Regions from separate parts of the Mesobacillus sp. AQ2 genome, predicted to be linked through region 1. Evidence: riboswitches for the same ligand, from Rfam matches in the RefSeq annotation. Region 1 holds a riboswitch; each other region holds the start of a gene.
The links. A riboswitch is a leader RNA that binds a small molecule or an ion and turns the genes downstream of it on or off. The one in region 1 is predicted to bind cyclic di-AMP.

Region 1 (8,120 bases):
GAGTAAGCGACCTTTATCTCAGCATCCGGCTTGACTGCTTTCACACCCTGCTCAAATCCCGATTTGAATTTGCGGATCAGCGGCACATCCGCACCGCCCACAAATCCGACGACCTTTGATTTGGTGGTCATCCCGGCAACCGCACCGGCCAGGAAGCTGCCCTGTTCTTCTTTAAAAGTAATCGATGTGATATTCTCCATTTCTGATACCGAATCCACCAGTATAAACTGTTGTTCCGGATATTTCTTTGCGACTTTTTCCAAATCCTCAAGAACCATGAAACCAAGCCCGATGACAAGATCATTTCCGTCTTCCACCAGCTCAGTAAACCCCTTTTCATAGCTGCCTGCTTCCTGCAGCTCACGATAATCAAAAAGAATATCCAATTCATCCCTTGCTTTTGTCAGTCCGGCAAACGCTGCATCACTAAAAGATTGATCGCCAAGTCCGACGTCAGACAACATGATGCCAATTTTAACCCTTTCCTTCGCCTTCAACTCTGTGTTGGCGCAGCCAGCAAGTCCCCCTGCGAGTAAAACTGCGATAAAAAATATATACATAATTCGTTTCATCTTGATGTCCTGCTCCCTTTTCAAGTAAATTTATATTTATTTCATCGGCCACCGTCTATTTTTATTAATGCCAGAACAGAAAGTCTATTTTTTGTAAATTTTCAAAATAGTGAACGAATAAAAAAGCAGGCTGTCTTCTTCCCAGCCTGCCTCATACTGTCATTATTTAATTTTCGCGAATTTATGCAAGTCGCCATTTTCTCCCAGGACGATCAGAATATCTTCTGCTCGAAGTGTCTTTTCAGGATCTGGAGAAATATCGACCTTATTTGCTGTTTTGACGCCGATTACGGTAATATTGTATTTTGCACGGAGATTGATTTCAATCAGGTTTTTGCCTGCCATGCTCATTGGCAGCTTGATTTCCTCAATACTGTAATCATCTGAAAGCTCGATGAAATTCAATACATTCGGGGACGCCATCAGTTGATGGGCAACACGTTCCCCCATGTCCCGTTCAGGGAAGATGACTTTGTCAGCGCCAACCTTGAATAATACTTGTGCATGGTGTTTGTTGAGCGCTTTGGCCACGACATTGGAAACGCCCATTTCTTTTAAAATCAGAACGGTAAGGATACTTGCCTGGATATCATCGCCAATTGCCACGATGACCGTCTCGAAGTTCCTGATCCCCACAGCCTTCAAGGTTTGCTCATCAGTTGAGTCTCCGATTACCGCATGTGTAACAAACTCTTTATATTCCTCAATATGCTGCTCGCTCTTATCAATCGCCAGCACTTCATTTCCTTCATAATACAGTGTTGTCGCTACACTGGACCCAAAACGCCCCATCCCGATTACTGCGTATTGCTTTGCCATAATATACTCCTCCTACCCAATCATCACTTTTCCAGCTGGATATCGATAGTGATCCTCTTTTCTTTTTTTTGCCACTGCATAAGCAAGTGTCAATGGACCAACCCGGCCCGCAAACATCGTAATAAGTATTAAAATTTTCCCGAATGAGGACAGCTCAGGGGTCAAGCCCATTGAAAGTCCTACAGTCGAAAAGGCTGACACCACTTCAAAAAAAATCATAAGAAAATCTTTTCCCGGTTCTGTGATAGTTAACACCATCGTCATGGATATCACTAAGAAAATAGCAATAAGTGTAACCGTCAAAGACTTGGAAACGATGGAGAAATCCATCCTCCTTCCAAAGAAGGTCACATCTTCCCTGCCGCGGATTTGCGATTTGACAGCACCGATCAAGACGGCAAATGTGGTAGTCTTGATCCCCCCTCCTGTTGATCCGGGAGAAGCGCCAATAAACATCAGGAAGATGATCAAAAACAAGGTTGATTGTTTTAAATCAGGAATGCTTAAGGTATTTGAACCCGCAGTCCTTGGAGTGACAGCCTGATAAAATGCCCCGAAAATTTTACCAGCCGCTGATAAAGGCTTCAGGGTAGCAGGGTTATTATACTCCAGGATAAAAATCAGGAGAGCCCCGCCAACTACCAGAATACTTGAAACAGATAGTGCCATTTTCGAATGCAGGGACAAGCGGCGAGTGCTTCGATACTCGAATAGTTCATTCATTACAATGAACCCGATGCCTCCCAGGCTGATCAGTGACGTCACCGTAAGATTGACGATCGGGTCTTCAGCATAGGCAGTAAGGCCCCTGAAACCTCCCATCAAGTCAAATCCGGCATTATTAAAGTTTGACACTGCGTGGAAGAAGCCGAAATAAATAGCTTTTCCCGCAGCCATATCCTGCGAAAACCTGAATGATAACAGGATTCCGCCGACAATCTCGGCAGTTGCTGTGAAAATCAGGATTCTTTTTACAAGCCTTACGACTCCTTCAACGTTCTCGTTGTTGAAAGACTCCTGGATGATCAATCTTTCTTTTAATGAGATTCTTTTCCCCAAGATGAATGCGAGCAATGTAGCAAAGCTCATAAATCCTAAACCGCCGACCTGGATCATCGACAGGATGACCACTTCTCCAAAGGCAGTAAAGGTGTCACCGGTATCCACGACAACCAGCCCTGTCACACATGTAGCCGATGTTGCAGTGAAAAATGCATCAAGCAGCGGAAGCCCCTTACCATCAGTTGTAGCAGAGGGCAGTGACAGCAGCAATGCCCCCAGCAGGATAATCGTCCCAAAACCTAAGACGAGTATCTTTGGAGGGTCCAGCTCAATAAACAATCTCCTACGCATGGTGTTTTCCTTCTTTCCTTAGTATGAGGAATTACGCGTCTAATATTTCCTGGCAGGGAGTTATGTTTAACTGGTTCAAGATATAGCCGGCATATCTAAAATCACGCAAAACAAAAAAGCCCCCGGAGGCTAAAAGATTTCAGCCTTGTGGACTTTTGAATAGTCGTCACACAAGCTTCATCTTCCTCTTCTGTAACGCTTGCGAAGTTAGCTGTCGGATTAGGACTCAGAATAGCCCTGCCTTTTGAAAAGGCTTCACCCCAAGTGGACGCATCCACAATATTGGTTCCCCCGCTCCTGCCGGATTCAGCGATTTAGAAATATGAAACTCATTCAGTTTTTTGTTCCAGAAATCTGAAACTGTTGTAATCATACTCCTCCGGATTTCGGTTGTAAACATGAAAAGGAACGCAAAAATGACTTATTTTATTCATTTCTTCCCAATAATGACATGAAATCAAGGACTTTCTCACTGAATCGCTGTTTTTCTTTGTTTTACACTTCTGTTAACTCATTAACACCTTTCTCCACACCTGTACGCGGTTTATAGCCGGGGAATTAAAGGTAAATAATAAGTCAAAACAGTTTGGAGGTTGTTGCGGATGAAAGCGATGGTTATAGTGAATCCTTCTTCAGGTAAAGAAAAAGCGAATGATTATGCAGAAAAAATTGAAGAAACATTGCGAAACAATTATGAGGACATAGAGATCAGAAGAACGGAAAAAGAGGGAGATGCCGCTGCATTTGCCACCGAAGCATGCGTTGCTTTATATGATGCGGTCATCGCTATGGGCGGTGACGGAACCATCAATGAGGCCATCAATGGACTGGCCGAACAGGCACACCGGCCCGCTCTCGGCATAATACCGCTTGGGACAGTCAATGATTTTGCCAGGGCACTCAATATTCCGCTGGAACCTTATGAGGCCATCTCTATTTTAGAAGAGCAATATCTTCGTCCTGTTGATGTCGGAAAGGTCAATGAGTCTTATTTTGCCAATGTTCTTGCAGTTGGGGCGATCGCAGAAGCATCTTACAACGTAAGCGCCGAGCAAAAAACCAAACTTGGCCCACTGGCTTATTTTATGGAAGGTACAAAATCCTTCCTGAATGGCGAAGCTATTAAAATTAGTGTTGAACACGAAGGAGGGAAATGGGAAGGCGAGACTTTCCTTTTGCTTACTGCCCTCACAAATTCTGTTGGCGGATTTGAGGCACTTGCCCCTGAGGCAGACGTGAATGATGGTAAATTCCACACTTTTATCATAAAAAAGTTATCCATCCCAAAAATTGCAACCCTAATCCCTTCACTTTTGAGAGGAGAATTGGAAGAAAGCAAGGAGGTCGAATATATACGCACCTCCTATCTGAATGTATCCTCCAACAAACCTCATGTGGTCAACATCGACGGAGAAGAAGGCGAGCCGCTTCCATTCAGTGCAAAAGTTCTTCCAGGACATCTGAATATTTTTGTACCGGTCATTAAAAAAACCTGAGCAGGGATCACTCCTTGCTCAGGTTTTTTCAGCCTTATTTCACGCTTGAATTAAAGTTATAGAAAAATTTAGCCGTGATTGATCCATCTTTGTTTTCCTTGATGTTCGTCACGTGGATTCCAGAATCAGCAGGTGTATCACTTAAGCCTTTCCAGAAGTAGTAAGAACCAGAGTGTACATTTCCAGAAACAGGAGTGATCTTGCTGCCAGTCTTGAAGAAGTCACCAGCATCGCCGCGATTCATGTTCTTCTCAAGGTTATACAAACCATCTGCCTGAAGGACGGATAATCCATAGTGCGTTACCACATCGCCATTGCTTGCCGTCTGTGACTGGTTGTACTGGAAGCGCTTGTTCATCCAGTTTTCAACATTATTCGGACGGAACCCAGCTGTCTGGTATAAGTTAATGACATTTTCATCCACATGCCATGCAACTAGACCATGGGCGTTTTCACCCTGACGGATCATACCTTTGTTAAAACCATCCTGTTGCATGTTTTCAAACAGGAAGTATTCAGTGCCATTTGAACCCGGAACTTCCATTTTCACGATTCCGTTGTCTGCCTTAGCTTTGTTTGCTGCAGGCAATGTTATTTCTCTTACTTCACCTGGCTTGACTTCGATTGGATTTGCCCATCCTAGGAAAACCTTTGAGAATGGATCGAAGTGTGTTGGTGAGTTGCCGCCGTACTCAGCTTTATTCGGATAGCGCATCCATGAGCCGCCTGCCATCATGGAATAGTTTCCTACACCTTCTGATGAGTAAAGTGTGTCGTAGAAATCAGGCAATCCTAAAGCATGTCCAAATTCGTGAGCATAAACACCAGTTTGTACTGGGAATGGTCCTGTTTTCGATTCTTCTTTATACGTGTTAGTCGCAGCATCGAAACCAGCTACGTTACCGCCGATACCTGGCTGGATGTTGTAGTTGTTAACGACTACTCCATCGTAGGTCATGTCTTCTTTGACTGTTCTGTCAATCCATGCTCCCTGGCTGATTCCTTCGTACTGAGGTGCAGTCTTGCCAGTTTCATAATACTTTCCATAGTACAATGCACTTAGCAAGCTCCACTTATGAGACCAGAATTGCGCCGGGTCACGGCTGTATTCAGCGCCAGTACCTTCATGGACGACGAATACATTTGGAACTTCGCCATCTTCATTAGCGTATTTAGAGAAATCCACTTGATCATCTGCTGCTTTTAACAGGTCACGAATGAATTCGCCAGTATGAGCGTCACCGTTTACGTTTCCAAGCTTGTACACTCCGCCTTCAGCGTATGTGCCTTCCTGGTCAAGATAGTAAGAAGCTCCCCTTGGCAGCTCAACCCATACAAATTCAGTGTTCTCTTTGCGGATAAGGTTGGTTTTTCCGTAACTTGATTCCTTGTAAGCATTTTGCATCGTACGGTCTTTTGGAACATCTGGGCCATCATACTTTTGGAATTGCGGCAGCTCATAAGGATTATATTCGCTTCCAAAAATTAAATCTTCATAGTAATGAGCTGGGACTTGACCCTTCATATCGCCAACCGGCTCATCTCCATCTTTGTACTTAGCCAAAATAACCAGTACCGGGATATCACCAGTTGCTTCCTTATATGCAACATGATTGTCACCAGGCTGCTGGAACTTTGCTCCAGTCTGGGCAATTTTCTCTGCAGGATCAACCTTGGAAATATCAATCCCTAATTCCTTAGCTCTATCAACAAGCTCAGGAGCTGCACCTACATGGTGAGCAAGACTTAGTTCATATTTACTTTGCGGCTTAACCGCGGAATCATTTGCACTGACTCCCGCAAAAACTGCGCTTCCTGCCAAAGCAAGGGATAACGCCGAAGTTGAAAGGACCTTTAACAATTCACTCACTCCCTATCAGAATGTTTCTATTTCCTAAATAATATAAAATATTCAGTATATTCTAAATAGGGATAACGGCTTATTTGATAGGTTTTCCGATGTGCCGAAAGGCTTAATTTCCAGATCCACCATATAAGTCATTATTATTCTTCCATAATAATCCATTAATAATATTCAGAAAAAATCTGGCTAAGAGAGCTTCTTATCGTTTTTCTATTATGACTCTTTTCTTTTCTCTCCGAAAGCTATCAAATTACAACAGGGTTCTTGACAGCTTTGTGCCTTCCCTCTTAAAACCTGTCAAAGTAACAATGGTTTCTTGACAACTTCGAGCCCCCACTCTTGAAACCTGTCAAGATTAACACGCTTTCTTGACAACTTCTAGCTTCCCCTCTTAAAAACTGTCAAAATAACGATGGTTTCTTGACAGCTTCGAGCCTCCACTCTTGAAACCTGTCAGAATAAACACGATTTCTTGACAACTTCGAGCCTCCCCACGTGAAACCTGTCAAAATTAACACGCTTTCTTGACAACTTTGAGCTTCCCCTCTCAAAACCTGTCAAAATAACGATGGGTTCTTGACAGCTTCGAGCCTCCCCACTTAAAACCTGTCAAAATAACGAAGGGTTCTTGACAGCTTCGAGCCTCCACTCTTAAAACCTGTCAAAATAACGAAGGGTTCTTGACAGCTTCGAGCCTCCACTCTTAAAACCTGTCAAAATAACGATGGTTTCTTGACAACTTAGAGTCTCTCCACGTGAAACCTGTCAGAATAAACACGCTTTCTTGACAACTTCGAGTCCCCACTCTTGAAACCTGTCAAAATTAACACGCTTTCTTGACAACTTCTAGCTTCCCCTCTTAAAACCTGTCAAAATAACGATGGTTTCTTGACAGCTTCGAGCCTCCCCTCGTGAAACCTGTCAGAATAAACACGCTTTCTTGACAACTTCGAGCCCCCACTCTTGAAACCTGTCAAAATTAACACGCTTTCTTGACAACTTCTAGCTTCCCCTCTCAAAACCTGTCAAAATAACGAAGGTTTCTTGACAACTTTGAGCTTCCCCTCTCAAAACCTGTCAAAATAACGAAGGTTTCTTGACAGCTTCGAGCCTCCACTCTTGAGACCTGTCAAAATAACCATCCAAACACACAACAAAAAGACTTCGCCGGGGGCGAAGTCTTTTCCATACATGAATTCTAAAGAATATCCATCCAGATTTTGATTGCTGTACCTAGGATCAGTACTGCAAGGATGTATTGAAGAACTTTTGTGTTTACTTTTTTACCAGCGGTTGCTCCCAGCGGTGAAGCGATCAGACTTGCTACAACCATGATGAGTGCCGGCCAGAAATCTACTTGGCCAGTGGCAATCTTACCTACTGTTGAACCGATTGATGAAATGAATGTGATTGCCAGTGAAGTGGCGATGGTCATCCTTGTTGGTATTTTCAGGACGACGAGCATGATTGGCACTAGCAGGAATGCTCCAGCTGCGCCGACGATACCGGCGCCAATTCCGACGATCAGGGCGAAAAATGCGGCAAGCCATTTGTTGAATGTTACCTGATCAAGCGGGATGTCATCGACGTTTTTCTTAGGGATGAACATCATGACTGCTGCAATCAAAGCAAGAATACCGTATACAAGGTTGATGCCGCCTTCTGACATGAAGCGGGAACCGTAACTTCCGATTAAGGAACCAACCAGGATCGATGCGCCCATGTAAATGATCAATGTTTTGTTCAGATATCCGCCTTTACGGTAAGCCCAGACACCGCCGATGGTCGCGAAGAAAACCTGGACAGCACTGATCCCTGAAACCTCATGTGCGCTGAATGCGGCAAGACCAAACAATGGCGGAATGTATAATAGCATTGGGTATTTAATGATTGAACCGCCAATTCCAACCATCCCGGAAATATAAGAACCGATAAAGCCAATTAAAAATATGACGATAAAAAATGATAAATCCATCAGGCTTCCTCCTTAATTTGAATCATTGTTTCGTATTTAAT
Region 2 (8,120 bases), 1.3 Mb from region 1:
CTTCTTAATTTTTTATCGAAATTATTCGCCGAGAAGTTTTTAACCCTTGCATTGCAAGATACCGTAATGTAGAGTATATGTATATCTTGTAATACAAGGTACCACTCTTCGCATCAAATACCTTGCAATACAAGCTACTGAAAGGAGCCTTCTATATGGCTGATACGACACAAATGCTCAAAGGGATCCTGGATGGATGCCTTTTATCCATCATCAAAGAGGGCGAAATCTATGGGTATGAATTGGCCGCCAAGCTAGAGTCCTATGGCTTCCATTCTTTTAGCGAAGGGACGATCTATCCCCTGCTGCTGAGGATGCAAAAAGAAGGCCTGGTGAGCACAACGCTAAGGAAATCCACTGCTGGGCCGAAACGTAAATATTACACATTGACCGAAAAAGGTGAGCAGGAATTGGAGCAATTCATCATCCGGTGGACGCAGCTGAGCGCCTCGGTGAACAATGTATTGAATAAAGGCTATTTTCGTAATGATAGTTGTTAAAATCCTAAAGCCAATTTTAACGTAATACAAAGCTATTTTGTAGGTCGGTATTAAGTTGGTATGCTCTTTTCTCATAGCAAGAATCTACTTAAAGAAGAAGCATAGTTCATTCACTTCTATGGTGTAGCCAATAGCAAAAAAGTTTGAGAAAAGAGCCTAAACAAAAGGGGGAAACGATGGGATGGTCTCGAAAAAAGCGGAACAATTTTTAGTGGAACTGCGGATGTATTTGATCTCAAAGGGGAAAAACGACCAGGAAATCAATGAAATCACCGAAGAACTTGAAGTGCATTTAATGGAGGCAGAAGCTGCCGGCAAGGATGTCAGCCATATCATCGGAGACAGTCCGAAGAATTATATGAAGAGCATCGGCGAATCAATGAAGACCGATTATGGTCAGTTGGCCGGCCTTGTTCCATTGATGATCCTGATGATCACAGCCTATTTAAGCATTGGGCCGGCAATCGAAGGGACGTTTTCCGTTTCTCAAGGCACCATCTGGTTTGCAATTATCATTAGCGGCATAGGCATCCTGACCTACGGTTTATTCTTATTCAAGGTGCTGCCAAAATTCTTTCATTCTAAATGGGGCTATGTTATTTTTTTCGGTATCTCTATAGCGACAACCAGTTTAATCGTGGTATTCCTGCTCTGGTACAAAGCACAGGATTTCGAACCCACCTTTATTGCAACCCCAGCGCAAAACAACTGGATCATCGTCCTCTGTGCTGTGATTTTCATTGGTGCAGCTCTTTACACCAAAACCTGGTTCACTGTCCTGATTCCTTTATTTATATCCATTGGTTCAATTGCCACCCGATTCATCCCGGATGAAACAAACAATGATTCCCTGTACATCACGATTATTATCCTTACATTTTTACTTGCATCAGCTGTGTTAATCGCCATCTATTTTTACCAGAGAAAAAAAGAGCAAAAGAAAATTTAATATTTCAAAGGAGCTCAACTAAGTTAAGCTCCTTTCTGTATTTTAGTGGATCTCATGCTCAGGATAAATCAATTCATTGTCAACAAAAATCCTGCACTCAACGGTTATTGCACCGCCGAGGCTGACTTTAATATGCTGGTTGTTCCAAGAAAAATTGGATGCACCTATGCACAGCCGAACTGGTAAAAATCAAAGAAAATTTCCAAGTCGCCAAAAAAGTTGTGAACATCGCCAATAAAATTATTTTTTCGCCAAAAACATGGCAAGCAGGTCCAAATAGGAACGCTAATGCCTTTCAAACAAGGATGTAAACAGATTCTATACTGAAATAGAACGACATTTTTTAAAAATACAGTCTTGAGCACCCTTTTCATGGTCAAACTGCAGATAATGATGGCATTAACCAATTAGCAGGGTTTCACCAAGAAGGACTTCGTGAACAATTGTCGTATATAATAAGGCTAAAATCTATAGTCATTTTGAGAGGGTGAACGCATGGCGCTGAGCTTTAAAATCGCTGACGAAATGGAGCTGCACGAAATCTATGAATATGCTGGAGTCAACCGTAAAGAAGCAACAAATCACGATTCAGAAGATAATCAGCAAAAAATGATTGAAGCATATGAGCATTCTGCGAAATATAATGCTTATTTTGTTTGCTTGATGGATGCCGACACACTTATTGGCTGGGTTCAAATTGATAAAGCATTCGATTACTTAACGGGGGATGAAATCGGCTGGATCAATGATTTATATGTAAAAGCGCCCTACAGAGGCAAAGGCTATTCCAAATTATTGATGGAAGAAGCGTTTAAGGAGTTTCGTAAAAACGGATATAGCGATGTAAGGCTGAACGTCTATTCACACAATGAAAAAGCAATAAAGTTATATGAGAAAATGGGATTTAAGGATGTCAGCAAATTCATGAAGATTTCTTTATAATATCAAAAAAAACGCTGTTGAGGCTCAACAGCGTTTTTTTACTTTTACCCCACAATCAATCTTTCTTTCGGATAATGGCATTTAGGCTCTGCTTTTCCACGGTTAAACAAGAAAATGAAGGACAGGATCCCGATTCTTCCGATAAACATCATGGCAATGATGACGACCTTCCCTGCGTAACTCAGATCAGGTGTTATCCCCATTGACAAGCCAGTTGTTCCGAAAGCAGAACTGACCTCGAACATGATTTCCATCATCGAGAACTTCTCTGTTGCATTCAAAATGACCACCGCAGCAAAACAGAGGATGATCGCCAAAAAGCTTACGACCACTGATTTCCGGATATCTTCTTCATGCAATTCACGGCCAAATACCTTGATCGAGTTATGCCCTTTTGCAAAGTTGATAATGACCAATAATATTACAGCGAAAGTCGTCGTCCGTATTCCCCCGCCCACCGAGCTTGGCGAAGCCCCGATGAACATTAAGAAGCAAAGAAGCAGCAATGTCGGGTCAGAAAAATCACTGACATTCATCGTAGCAAGGCCGCCATTCCTGGTGGATGACGATTGAAACCAGGCAAAGAAGAAGGATTCATGCCAATTATAATCTTTAAAAAAGTGATTATACTCAAACAGCAAGATGGCGAATGCACCGAAGAACATCAGTGCAAAAAAGGTCAAGGAAGTCACCTTGGTATACAAAGAAAAATGGGTTCGATTGTGTTTTTTGCGATTCAGGAAAAATTCCTTCAATTCGACCAAGACAGGGAATCCAATCGCACCCAGGGTCAGCAGAATAATGTTCACAGTCTGCACAAAGTAATCATTCGCAAACGGAATCATCGAGCTTCCCGTAATATCAAATCCCGCATTGGTCGTTGCACTGACAGCCGCAAACGCTCCCTGAAGATACGCTTCCTCCCATGTCGGAAAATACCCTAGAAAATAAGTCCCTAAAATCAACGCTCCCAGTGCTTCAATCAACAGGATGATAATCAAAATCTGCCTCATCAGTTTGACCAGGCCCGACATTTGGGATTGGTTCTGGTCCGTCATGATTAACTGCCGGTCTTTAAGGCCGATTTTTTTTCGCAGCACCAGCCAAAAAAATGTACCGAGCGTCATGATTCCGATTCCACCAAACTGGAGGATGAACATTAGGATAAAAATGCCGGTTGTGCTGAAGGTATCCGGCGTAGACACGACAGCAAGACCGGTTACACTCACCGCACTCACTGCTGTAAACAAGACATCAATGAATGTCCAGCTCACCCCCGGCTTCAACGCGATTGGCAAGCTAAGTAACGCAGCCGAGATCAAAACAGCGAAAACATAAAACAAAACAATGATCTGAGCCGGCTTTAAGCGATTCCTTCTCAAAATATTGACCAAAGATACCCCTTCTTTACTTTTCAACTTATACGGGATAGAATCCCCATCCCTTAAAAAACCACAAAAAAACCATCCCAAATAAAGAATGGCCATAAGACCCTTCTCCCAACCGCGCTTACGGAGTTAGCTGTCGGATTAGGGATTGAGAGCATCCCCTTTTAGCTGCACACGCTAAAATTCACCCCAAGATAAAATCAATTTATCCAAAAATGGTTCCCCCGCTCATAGGATTCAGCAAAAAGGTTTGTTATTAAAATGAATACATATAAATTACTCCTATATCATTTTGGTGTCAATGCCCATTTTACAGTTTAGCCCAGATTGGAGGCGATAGGACAGTTCTTCCGTCTAACTTAGGCAAGATACGAGCACATATTGATACTACTTTAGTAAATACTAATGCTGATAAAACGATAACTGAGGAGGAATCCATAATATGCAACAGAATCAACAAAAAGCAAAAAGCGGCAATGCTGCAACTGCCGGATTTGCAGGCACAGATGCACAGCAAGTAAAACAGCAAATCCAAAAAGATGTACAGGCAGGCCAGGGAGCGATGACCTCCCGGGAAGCAGGAGCCATGCGGGATTAAAAAACCACTTTAGAGTGGTTTTTTCTATGTTCATAATCGTTTTGTCCATTTTTGTACTTCTCATTGCTCCACTTTTTCTAGCTTCTTTCTTAATACCCTTAGCCCTGATTAATCCCAGGACTATTTTTGACAGCTATTACTCTTAGCACCCCAAACCTGTCTAAATCCAGAGCTTTTTTTGACAGCTTTTACCCTTCCACCTTCAAACCTGTCTAAATCACGCGCTTTTTTTGACAGCTTTTCCGCCTTCAGCATCAAACCTGTCTAAATCCAGAGCTTTTTTTGACAGCTTTTCCTCTTAGCACCCCAAACCTGTCTAAATCACGCGCTTTTTTTGACAGCTTTTCCTCTTAGCACCCCAAACCTGTCTAAATCACGCGCTTTTCTTGACAGCTTTTCCCCTTTCACCATCAAACCTGTCTAAATCACGAGCTTTTCTTGACAGCTTTTCCGCCTTCAGCATCAAACCTGTCTAAATCACGGGCGTTTTTTGACAGCTTTTCCCCTTAGCACCCCAAACCTGTCTAAATCACGCGCTTTTTTTGACAGCTTTTCCTCCTCCACCCTCAAACCTGTCTAAATCACGGGCTTATTTTGACAGCTTTTCCGCCTTCAGCATCAAACCTGTCTAAATCACGGGAGTTTTTTGACAGCTTTTCCCCTTCCACCCTCAAACCTGTCTAAATCACGCGCTTTTCTTGACAGCTTTTCCCCTTCCACCCTCAAACCTGTCTAAATCACGGGCTTATTCTGACAACATTTCCTCAAAACACCGCAAACTTGTCTGAATCCTTAATCGGGAGATCAAGTCACGTAAAATATTAAGGGACACGAGAACGTCTCGTGTCCCATCCAAACCTACATATTCTTGCTCTGCTGAAGAAGTTGGGACTTTCCTGTGCGTTCCCATTCTTCTACTGTCTCATATGCTTTTTCTGGTGTGTATCCTTTTCCGACAAGCACACCCATTAGAATGAATTCCTGCAGGATGTGTGTAGCGTTGATTCCTCTTTTCACGTCCTCCAGTCCTTCTTGCACTAAAAACTCGGTGTGTTTTACCCATTCGTCCGGGGTCTTTCCAAAAACCTCTGGAACTCCATTGCTCGCTACTGGTCTTTCCATTGCATCTGCATGGGTCACATGCACTGTACCAAATGGATGGTTTGGCGGAGCATAAATGGAGTATAACTTGAGTGGAGTATTGCCTGTGTTGGTCACGTTATGCCATGTTCCTGCGGGAATCATGATGGCGGAATCATCGGCGACATTGGTTTGGAAGGTCAGGTTATCTCTGCTTTTGCCCATTTGGACAACTCCCTGGCCTTTCTCAATCCGCAAAAATTGATCGACCTTCGGATGGATTTCCAAACCGATATCGTCGCCAACCTCGATGCTCATCAAGGTGACCTGCAGATGTTTCCCTGTCCACAAGGCTGTCCGATAATTCTGGTTTTGAATCGATGCTTCATTGATATTCACCACATACGGGTTTGGACCATAATCCTTTAAAACAAGTTCCCTGTAAGGATAGTGGAAAGAATGATAACCATTCGCCTGGTCCCAGTTTACGCATTGTCTTCCATTATTGTAGTACATCGGCCCATTGACATAATAAGGGTAAGGATTTGAATATCCATAGTACATTTTTGCTCAATCCCTTCACAATTTCTCAGAATATCCTATGCACTTGTGACAGGAATGTACTTAGCAGAAAAAAGGACTGCCTAAAAACTGCATGTATTTCTGGCCCTCGAAAAAAGCCCCGACAAAAAGTCAGGGCTCCTCGTTATTTCCTATGCATCTTGAACTCTAAAAACAACTCATTGTAAAAAGCAAGGTTTGCCTGGCCGAGATTTTCATAGACCTCAAGCTTCTCTGTCAGCTCTGCCGATGGATAGAATCTTTCATCCGTCACCATCTCTTCTGGCATAAACTCAAGTGCTGCTTTGTTCGGCGTCGAGTAGCTCACCCACTCAGTATTGAGCGCAGATACTTCCGCATCCAGGATGAAGTTGATGAACTGGTGCGCTCCGTCAACGTTCTTGGCTGTCTTCGGGATGACCATATTATCGAACCAGAGATTGGAACCTTCTTCCGGAACGACATAGTCCAGTTTTTCATTTTCGGACATGATGTCGGCGGCGTCACCAGACCAGACGAGACCGATCGGTGCTTCTTCGTTCGCTAACAAGATCTTTATTTCATCACCGACGATGGCTTTGATGTTCGGCGTCAGTGTGTCGAGCTTCTCTTTCGCCTCACGGAGATGGGTTTTGTTTGTATCGTTCAAGGAATAGCCGAGGCTGTTCAAGCCCATACCCATTACTTCGCGGGCTCCGTCGACTAACAGGATTTCATTTTTTAGCTCAGGGTCCCAGAGGTCATTCCAGCTTTTAAATTCCTTTCCGTCCAGCAATTCGGGATTATACACAATCCCAACTGTTCCCCAAAAATAAGGAATCGAGTACTTATTGTCGGGATCGAAGGGTAGATCCATGAAGCGTTCGTCGATATTTTTCAAATTCGGCAGCTTCGAATGATCAATCGGAATCAGCAGGTCCTCTTCCCGCATTTTTTCAATCATATATTCGGAAGGGACAGCAATATCATACGATGTTCCGCCCTGCTTGACCTTCGTCATCATCGCTTCGTTCGAATCGAATGTTTCATATACGACGCTGATGCCTGTTTCTTTTTCAAAGCGTTTGATGAGATCCGGGTCGATATAATCTCCCCAGTTGTAAATTGTCAACGTATTGTCACCTGAGTATCCCTGGGTGTCATTCAGCTTCGAAATCGCCACAAGCAGCAGTGCTGATACGATGGCAATCGCGATAAACACGCGGACTAATTGCTTCATTTCTTCACCCCCACTGCGTTCAGCTTCTGGCGCTGCGTGATGAAGTAGTAGACCACGACCAGCAGGATCGTGAACAGGAATAACAATGCTGATAACGCGTTAATATTCAGGGATACGCCGCGGCGTGCCAGCGAGTAAATTTCGACGGACAGTGTACTGAAGCCGTTGCCTGTCACGAAGAACGTCACGGCAAAATCGTCCAGTGAATAGGTCAGCGCCATGAAAAAGCCAGCCATGATGCCAGGCGAGATGAACGGCAGGATGACCTTAATCAATACTTCCCAGGTGCTTGCCCCCAAATCCCTCGCAGCGTCCACGAGCGATGAGCTCATTTCCGACAGCTTCGGCAGTACCATCAAGACAACAATCGGCACGCTAAAAGCAATATGGGACAGCAGCACGGAATAAAATCCGAGCTTATAACCGGAAATCGTGAACAGAATCAGGAACGAGGCCCCGATGATGACATCCGGACTGACGATCAGGACATTGTTCAATGACAGCAGCCCATTGCGGATGGATCGTTTTTTCACCTCATGGATCGCCAGTGCCCCTATCACGCCAATAATCGTCGCAAACAGCGCGGACAACAAGGCGACGACCAGTGTATTCAGCACAATGATCAGCAGTCGCATATCTGAGAACAATTCCTTGTACCAATCAAGGGTAAAGCTCTCGAAATGATACATCGTTCCGCCGCTATTGAATGAGTAATAAATCAGGAAAAAGATCGGTGCGTATAAGATAAAGAAAATAATCATCAAGAAAACGTTCGTTAGTTTAGATGTTTTTCGCTCCACCTTACACACCTCTCTTTCTTGTACCAGTAACAGCCATGATGGCAAACATGATGATGATTAAGAATACCGCAATCGTCGAACCC
Region 3 (8,120 bases), 1.8 Mb from region 1:
GATGAACAAGTGGCGAGGGATGCTAATCTTAAATATTAAGAGTGGTTTTGATATCATCGATACCTATATTGACGAAAAAGGCTTGCATAAAATAATCCTTGAAAAGCAATTAATCACCATATAGGTTCATGTGAAGAGTGGATCCTACTTCGTAAAAAAATGGAAAGGCCTGCCTAAACGGCAAGCCTTTATATCGGTTATTTTTCTCCATCTACATATTTACCGTAGTCAGGAATGGCGATATCATCAAATTCATCAACGAGCTTTCGTAAGTTTTCTCTTAGTGTCTCTGCTGCCATTGGGATTCCGTGTCCAGTAATGGCATAGGCAGGCTGCAGTGCCTCGAGTTTTTGAACGGAGGAGCGGGCTGCTTCCCAGTCGGTTGTCAGGTAGCGGGGAGGGCCGCTTATCTCCTGTTCTTGAGTCAGCACACTATACAGGGATTCTTGTTTGACCGTGACAAACGCGTCACCGGCAATGAGGACACGATCAGATTCCCTAAACAATGAAACATGGCCAGGAGTATGTCCTGGAGTATGAAGCCACTTCCAGCCATCCATATGCGGCACTGTGCCATCTTCGTTTAAGGCTTGTATATTTCCTCCAAGATCAATCCCCTCATGCGGGAAGGCAGGGGATATCTTTGCGACCAGACCGCCTTCCACACTAGCATCCGGTTTCGGATAATCTTGTTTGCCTGTCAAAAAAGGAAGCTCGAGCTGGTGAGCATAAACAGGAACCTGCCAGTGCTCAATCAAGTCGATGATCGCGCCAACATGGTCGAAATGTCCATGCGTCAGAATGATTGCTTTTGGTCTTGCGCCTTCACCAAAAAGCTCCTCTGCGGCGTCGATGATTTTATCAGCGGACTTAGGCATTCCTGCATCAATCAGCACCCAGTCCCCCGGAGTTTCTGAAATGCGCACAAAACAAACATTTACGATCTGGACAGTAAGGCTGTAAACACCATTTTCACCATTCTGAATCATCCCGCTCATTGATGAAGTCATAGGCATATAACGTTCCGTTGAAGAACTTTCTTTCACTAGTAAAACCTCCCATATATGAGCATCTGTTTGAGTATACCCCTGGGAGCGGTTTAGTATGCCGAATGTGATCGGGAAACGGAGGATTTAGTCACGAAAAAGAAATTGAGCGGAAGGGAGGGAGCAATCATAAAAAAATATTTAATTTGGCTTTTAATTTTCATTGTTTTACTTACTGGCTGCAATGCAGACGGCGGAAGGGTGACTGCCAGAGATGTTCTAAAACAGAATGAAAATGCTGATATTCTTAAATATGATGGATTTATTTATAGTAATGTTACGGAACATGAATGGTTTGAGGAAAATAAAGATAGGCACCAAAAAGGAAAAAAGATTGGGGAAATAAAAAAAGTCACGACCTCCAGTTTGTTCTTTACCAATCTTTCAGCTACAAAATTACCTAAGGGAACTGTTTTATTCGATACAAATGATAGTGATGAGACCGGGATCATTTTTGTAGAAACAGATAATGGGGATGGATTGTATTATATGCAATTACTTGAAGGATAGAATTTGAGAAAAGAAAAGGCCGAGACCTGCATTTTACAGTATAACAATACTTTTTATGGAGCGAGAAAATAATGACTAATAATCGTAGAAGTATCCCATTTAGATTGATTGAACATAAAGATGAGACAAATAATTTAGTTATTGTCTTACCTGGGGCTGGTTACACGACTCAAGCTCCTTTGTTATATTACACAACGGCTTTATTTTTCAATAAAGGCTTCGATGTATTACACATTAACTATTCACTTAACAGGGATGAGATAACTGTCCTCAATGAAAGGAACTTCGCAAGAGATGTACAACTTGCGATAGACACAGCAATCAATGGGAAAACATACAGCCAATACTGTATCGTGGCTAAATCAATCGGAACAAAAGCTTTAGGCTATATGCTTGGTGATAAGAGGTTAAATGGTGCAAAACTAATCTGGCTGACTCCATTACTGCAAAATGATGCTGTATTTAATGCAATGGTTAATAGTGATCAAAAAGGACTATGTATTATTGGAGATCATGATCATTATTGTTTTATTGAAGAGCGGTTTGAAAAATTGAGAAAGAATCAAAATCTTACATTAAAATTGATTGGTGGGGGAAACCACAGTTTAGAGCTTGAAAATGATCCGATTAATTCTATTGAAATATTAAAAACCGTTATTTCTAATATTAATGAGTTCTCTGACAATCAAATCGGACGAAACAGGTTTTAAATCTAACTCCCGCGACCAAATTGAGAGCTGGCCGATATGATGAATTTCATGTGTAATGATATGCCGGATGATTTTGCCATATGTAAATGAAAAAGCTTTACCTCTATTATTTTTTATAGTAATGACTTTATTCTCGTAATCATCTGGTAAGTGATAAATGAAATCTTCTGCAATCTTTTTTGTGAAATCTGAGTACTTAATTACTTCATCCAAACTGGAGATAGAATCTTTTTCTGGATAATGCTGAGGTTCCGGAAGCATATAATTTATCCATAATAATTCACAATCAATCACATGTACTAGGTTTTTCAGAATGCTTCCCATCCCGCCAATTCGTTCAGTTATTAACTCCCCTTGCGGTATAGATTTACACAAGTTAAACCACTCATCTCTAACTTGCCAATTATATAAAAATAAATCTAACAAAACGGACCCTCCAGAATATATTTATAAATTATTTTACCAATAAAATCCTTCAAGTTGGTATAATATGTTAAGAACTTCTGAACAAAATGAAAGTGAGTTGCCTATGTCAACTAAAAGTATGTTTTTTCGAATGCTAATCAGTGAATTTTACTTCCTGGTAATCTGTATTGTTCTATTTATAGCAAACTTGGCATTTTGGTTAGATGAAAGGGGAATTGCTGAAAACATATTCAACATCCAATTAACTCCTTCATTGATTCCTCTGTACATAATGGTGATGATCTTCTTTCTGGCTTTTATAATTTTTGCACTGCATCTGTATAAGAAAATAAAAACCTTACGTGAGTCGCACTACAAACATTCACGAGGATTGGTTCTTCTAATGGCAGTGGGAAATTTACTGGCCATCAGCGGCTTATCAGTTTTTGTGTTTACGCAAGATGCGAACGTTATGAAAACAGTGATTCCAAGTTTATTCAGTCTCTTTTTTGCAATCATGTTTATCATTTACATGATTTTATTTTTCGCACTTTTTGTGAGAAGCGTAAAATTAACAACTAAAAAGTTGAGACATTAAGTAATGGGTAACTCATAAATCCTAGATGGGTGGTTGTTTGAATATGAAGAATTGGCAATATACGCTGTATTTATTCATTCTTGGTGTTATTTCCTTCATCACAAAGGAAATCGTAACCTTTGCTATGTTAGGAATAATTTTGGTTTCCCTCAATAATATTCATTTCACCCTGTTAGAAATAAGAGATAATCAAAAGAAAGCTGACTAAAAAGCAGTATTCATTTTAGTTTCGATAAGAGGATGATTTAAATGAATAAAAAGTTAAGAAAGTCTTCAAAAGATAAGTCGATAAGTGGCGTCTGTGGGGGCATTGCTGAGTATTTTGGAGTTTCTTCTTTTTCAGTAAGACTAATTTTCATTTTATTGCCTGGCGCTAATGTACTGCTTTATTTAATTCTGGCTAATACGATGGCTGATAGTCCGCCTTCATTATATTAATCAAGGTGTGTGATGGAGGCATCTTTTATAGAATTAAAGGTGAGTACTTCTATGAATTTTCTGGGTGGAGGTCGTATATGAATGGCTAAAATTCAACCAATGGAAACAAACAGGCTTATCCTGAGGGAACTTAGTGAAGAGGATTATGAAGATATTCATGAATTTAAGTCAGATAAAAAAGTGGTTAAATATTTAACTTGGAGTCCTAATAGCAGAGAACAAACATTACATAGCCTTAAAAAGCAGATTGCTTTTCAAAACGAAGAAAACCGACAAATCTATGTTTTAGCGGTTGTAATAAAAAATACTAAAAAAGTCATCGGTAATGCTTTGTTTATGGTAAGAGATCAAGACTTTATAACAGCGGAAATCGGATATTTTATTAACTCAAACTACTGGAAACAAGGATACGGAATTGAAATTGTTAACGGATTATTATATTTAGGGTTTAATACTATGGATATCCATAGGATATATGCAGTATGTGATGCAGAAAATGCTGGTTCAGTCAATCTTTTAAGGAGAATAGGTTTCCGGCAGGAAGGTCATTTTATTAAAAACTTGAAGGTAAAAGGACAATGGAGAGATCATTTTCTATTTGCTATGTTAAAAGAGGAGTTTAAATAAGTTTCCTCGTTGGGATTTTTTTTAGGTTAAGGTAAGCCTCCAGTGTCTCACAAGACTCCGTAAGGTAGACTTTGTTCAAAGCAGTAAACGTAAACTATGACCAAGAAATGTTTGACAAAGGAAAAAGAAAGGCGTAGCTTATTATATTATTCCCATATAGACCTTTTTGCCGAATCTTTGAGCGGGGGAACCAATTTCTGATAAACATTGTTTATCTTGGGGTGAATCTTAGCATATTAAAGCTAGGAAGGGATACTCTCAGTCCCTAATCCGACAGCTAACTCCGCAGGTGCTATAGAGAGAAGGGTTGATGAACGCCATTGGCCATTCTTTAGTATAGAATGGTCTTTTTTATTTTTAAATAGAAGGGATGTGTAGGAGCAGTGAAAAAGCAATATGCTGTTTTGGGCTTGGGCCGTTTTGGAGGAAGCCTTGTAAAAGAGTTCTATGAATTAGGTGCAGAGGTTTTAGCAATTGACATTGATCAGGATAAAGTCGATCAGTATTCTCAATATGTTACCCATGCCGTACAATTCAACGGTATTGATGAAGAAGGGCTTAAACAAGTCGGGATAAAAAATATTGATCATGTTTTTGTTTCTTTTGGAGGGAATATTGAATCAAGTGTTTTGACATGCCTGATTTTAAAGGAAATGGGTGTACCCAAGGTCTGGGCCAAAGCACATAATGATAATCATGCAAAAGTTCTTGAAAAAGTCGGTGCAGACCGGGTGATCCATCCGGAGCGTGATATGGCTAAAAGGATTGCGAACCATATATTCTCTGATAAGATCATTGATTACATTGAGTTGTCGGAAAAGTATAGTATGGTTGAGATTGTTGCTACGAAAAAAATACATAATAAGTCATTAACGGACCTGGATATAAGGGCGAGATATGGATGCAATATTGTAGGCATTCTAAGAGGGCAAGAAATCATTGTTTCCCCTCCTGCAGAAGAGGTCATTTCTATGGGAGATGTACTGATTGTGATGGGCCGCAACTCTGATATTAACCGTTTCGAGAAAGAGGGGGTATAGGTGAAACACCGCGTCATTAACCTGAATCCTTCTCAGCTACTTGTTTTGGTCTTTGCTGTGTTTATCTTCATAGGCACGATTTTGTTGAAATTGCCTTTTGCAACGGAGGACTCAATTACCTGGCTGAATGCTTTGTTCACAGCTACATCAGCTATGACAGTTACAGGTCTGGCTGTCGTTGATACAGAATCAGCCTTTACTCTATTTGGTGAAATAGTGATTGTCTCCCTGATTCAATTGGGAGGACTGGGAATCATGTCTTTTGCAATCCTTATCTATATGGTGTTAGGGAAGAAAATTGGAATCAAACAGCGGATCGTCGTGCAGCAGGCATTAAATCAAACATCTATCGGCGGGGTTATCTTGTTAGTCAGGAATTTGTTCATCTTTTCCTTAACGATTGAAGCAATTGCCATGCTCCTGCTGGCTATCCGCTGGGTGCCCCAATTTGGTTGGGGTAAAGGGCTTTATTATAGTTTTTTTCATTCCATTTCAGCGTTTAACAATGCCGGTTTTGCATTATGGTCCGACAGTTTGATGGGATTCGTGGGGGATCCAATCATCAATATTGTGATTACATTGCTATTTATCATTGGGGGAATCGGATTTACGGTTTTAGCTGACATGTGGAGGAAAAAGCGCTTCCGTAAATTGAGCCTCCACTCCAAGATGATGATCATCGGTACATTCATTATTAACCTCGTGGCAATGTTCATTATTTTTATCCTGGAATACCATAACCCCAATACACTCGGAGGATTGAATTCACTAGGTGATAAATTGTGGGCTTCTTATTTCCAGGCAGTAACACCGCGAACTGCGGGATTTAACTCCCTGGATATATCGGCCTTACAGGAAGATACGATCTTCTTATTTTTAATCCTTATGTTCATAGGTGCAGGAAGTGCATCTACTGGGGGAGGCATAAAACTAACAACGTTTTTGGTCATATTATTTTCGGTCATTACGTTCCTTAAAGGAAAAGAAGAAACCGTGCTCGGAAAAAGGGCAATCAGCCTTACGATTGTTTTGCGTTCATTGGCGATCTCGACAATTGCACTTTTTTTAATTTGTTTGGGGATTTTTATTATGAATATTACGGAAGAAGCTCCATTCATTCAAGTTGTTTTTGAAGTTATATCGGCATTTGGTACTGTAGGATTATCAATGGGAATAACAGGGTCACTTACCGCAATTGGGAAAGCAGTGATTATATTTGTTATGTTTGCAGGGAAGCTAGGCCCATTGACAATGGCTTTTTCTCTTGCAAATGCAACTGAATCACGAATTAAGTATCCAAGGGAAGATGTACTCACAGGGTGAGGCATTTCCGCTATTACCTTTAATGAAAATAAATGAAAATCGCTTAACAATGACGTTAAGCGATTTTTTAATTTCTATTATCATCAGTGGTTTTTAGTCATAGCTACTGGTCTTCCAAGACTTAAGGATTGGTTGACCATAATCCAGCTGTTTTCACAAGAACTCTTGGATGCAGTTTCAATCCTGCAACAAGAAGGTCTGCTAAATCCTCTGGCTGCATGACATTTTCAGGGTTCCCGCTGATCAGATTGCTTTCGACAGCGAGGTCGGTTGCCACAGTACTTGGTGTCAAAGCCGTTACGCGCACATTATTTTTCCTGACTTCAAGCATCAGTGATTCTGTCAGTCCGAGGACTGCGAATTTAGAAGCAGAGTAAGCACTAGTGACTGGCGCTCCTTTTTGGCCAGCAGTGGAGGAGATATTCACAATGTCTCCGGATTTTCTTTCGATCATTTCTGGCAGAACCGCTCTTGTAACGTTATAAACTCCCATCAGGTTTACGCGGACAATCTTTTCCCATTCTTCAGGGGATAAATCCATAAAGCCGCCAAACTTTGCGATTCCTGCATTGTTGACTAGAATATCAATCGCACCCAGGTCTGATTTGATATGCTCCACGGCATGCTGTACCGCTTCAAGATCAGATACATCTGCTGAGGCAGCGGAAATATTAACATCATACTGCTCGAGTTCTTCAGTCAGTTTTTCAAGATTGGACATCGTTAAGCCAATCAATCCTAGATTAACTCCTTCTTTAGCCAAAGCAATCGCAACTGCTCGTCCAATCCCTCTGCCTGCCCCGGTTACAATAGCTGTTTTTCCTTTTAGTGAAATCATGCTATCATTCCTCCTCAAATTTTTCTCGAAACGCTGCTAATAAACAAGCAGTATTCATTATGATTCAATATTGCATACAAGCCAAACATTTTGTTTGGACCTGGCTCTATATCTCTATGATAAGGTCTGTTAAAGCCCTAAAAAAACGAGCAAAGGGATTAACTCTTTGCTCATGCTCTCCTCCTTATTTAAACCGTTTCTGTCCTTCAATGAATTCTTTCTTATCCTTTGTCCTTACGACGATTCTATATGGATCTTCCTTGACTTCTGGCCATATTTCATCAGACTTGATGAATTCTTCTGCCATTGTGTACAGGTCGGTGGCATGTTCGGCTGCGCCTTCGTCAGTGCTCTTAATAGTCATTGTGATGAAAATGGTCATTAAGCCATCTTCGCTTTTATGTCCGACGCCTGATACCTTATATTTTTTAAAGGTCATGAATTCATGGCTAATACCCGAGACCGCGTTACTCCAGCGTGAATATTGTTCCCGTTTGGCTACATTGTATTTTCTCATTTTGACCTCAATATATTCCTTTTCCTTTACAGCGAGGGCATCTTCAACAGCCTTTTTAATTTCATCGA

Region 2: another riboswitch for cyclic di-AMP. It lies ahead of QNH36_RS02555 (TrkH family potassium uptake protein); the one in region 1 lies ahead of QNH36_RS20215 (TrkH family potassium uptake protein).
Region 3: another riboswitch for cyclic di-AMP. It lies ahead of QNH36_RS10900 (potassium channel family protein); the one in region 1 lies ahead of QNH36_RS20215 (TrkH family potassium uptake protein).

The regions. Positions count from the first base shown of each region.
Region 1 covers NZ_CP126080.1:4,015,014-4,023,133, forward strand. The annotation lists gene QNH36_RS20205 (BMP family lipoprotein) at 1-572, opposite strand, end outside; gene QNH36_RS20210 (potassium channel family protein) at 735-1,391, opposite strand; gene QNH36_RS20215 (TrkH family potassium uptake protein) at 1,404-2,744, opposite strand; cyclic di-AMP (ydaO/yuaA leader) riboswitch at 2,925-3,066, opposite strand; gene QNH36_RS20220 (diacylglycerol/lipid kinase family protein) at 3,347-4,240, shown strand; gene QNH36_RS20225 (M6 family metalloprotease domain-containing protein) at 4,275-6,101, opposite strand; gene QNH36_RS20230 (sulfite exporter TauE/SafE family protein) at 7,303-8,079, opposite strand.
Region 2 covers NZ_CP126080.1:497,909-506,028, reverse strand. The annotation lists gene QNH36_RS02570 (PadR family transcriptional regulator) at 156-500, shown strand; gene QNH36_RS02565 (DUF1129 family protein) at 682-1,449, shown strand; gene QNH36_RS02560 (GNAT family N-acetyltransferase) at 1,945-2,391, shown strand; gene QNH36_RS02555 (TrkH family potassium uptake protein) at 2,436-3,785, opposite strand; cyclic di-AMP (ydaO/yuaA leader) riboswitch at 3,883-4,032, opposite strand; gene QNH36_RS02550 (hypothetical protein) at 4,222-4,377, shown strand; gene QNH36_RS02545 (cupin domain-containing protein) at 5,236-6,021, opposite strand; gene QNH36_RS02540 (ABC transporter substrate-binding protein) at 6,164-7,237, opposite strand; gene QNH36_RS02535 (ABC transporter permease) at 7,234-7,998, opposite strand; gene QNH36_RS02530 (ABC transporter permease) at 8,039-8,120, opposite strand, start outside.
Region 3 covers NZ_CP126080.1:2,169,523-2,177,642, forward strand. The annotation lists gene QNH36_RS10860 (GNAT family N-acetyltransferase) at 1-124, shown strand, start outside; gene QNH36_RS10865 (MBL fold metallo-hydrolase) at 198-1,016, opposite strand; gene QNH36_RS10870 (hypothetical protein) at 1,248-1,556, shown strand; gene QNH36_RS10875 (alpha/beta hydrolase) at 1,628-2,266, shown strand; gene QNH36_RS10880 (DinB family protein) at 2,201-2,692, opposite strand; gene QNH36_RS10885 (hypothetical protein) at 3,313-3,477, shown strand; gene QNH36_RS10890 (PspC domain-containing protein) at 3,519-3,707, shown strand; gene QNH36_RS10895 (GNAT family N-acetyltransferase) at 3,789-4,334, shown strand; cyclic di-AMP (ydaO/yuaA leader) riboswitch at 4,492-4,641, shown strand; gene QNH36_RS10900 (potassium channel family protein) at 4,718-5,374, shown strand; gene QNH36_RS10905 (TrkH family potassium uptake protein) at 5,375-6,697, shown strand; gene QNH36_RS10910 (3-ketoacyl-ACP reductase) at 6,819-7,535, opposite strand; gene QNH36_RS10915 (DUF4030 domain-containing protein) at 7,720-8,120, opposite strand, start outside.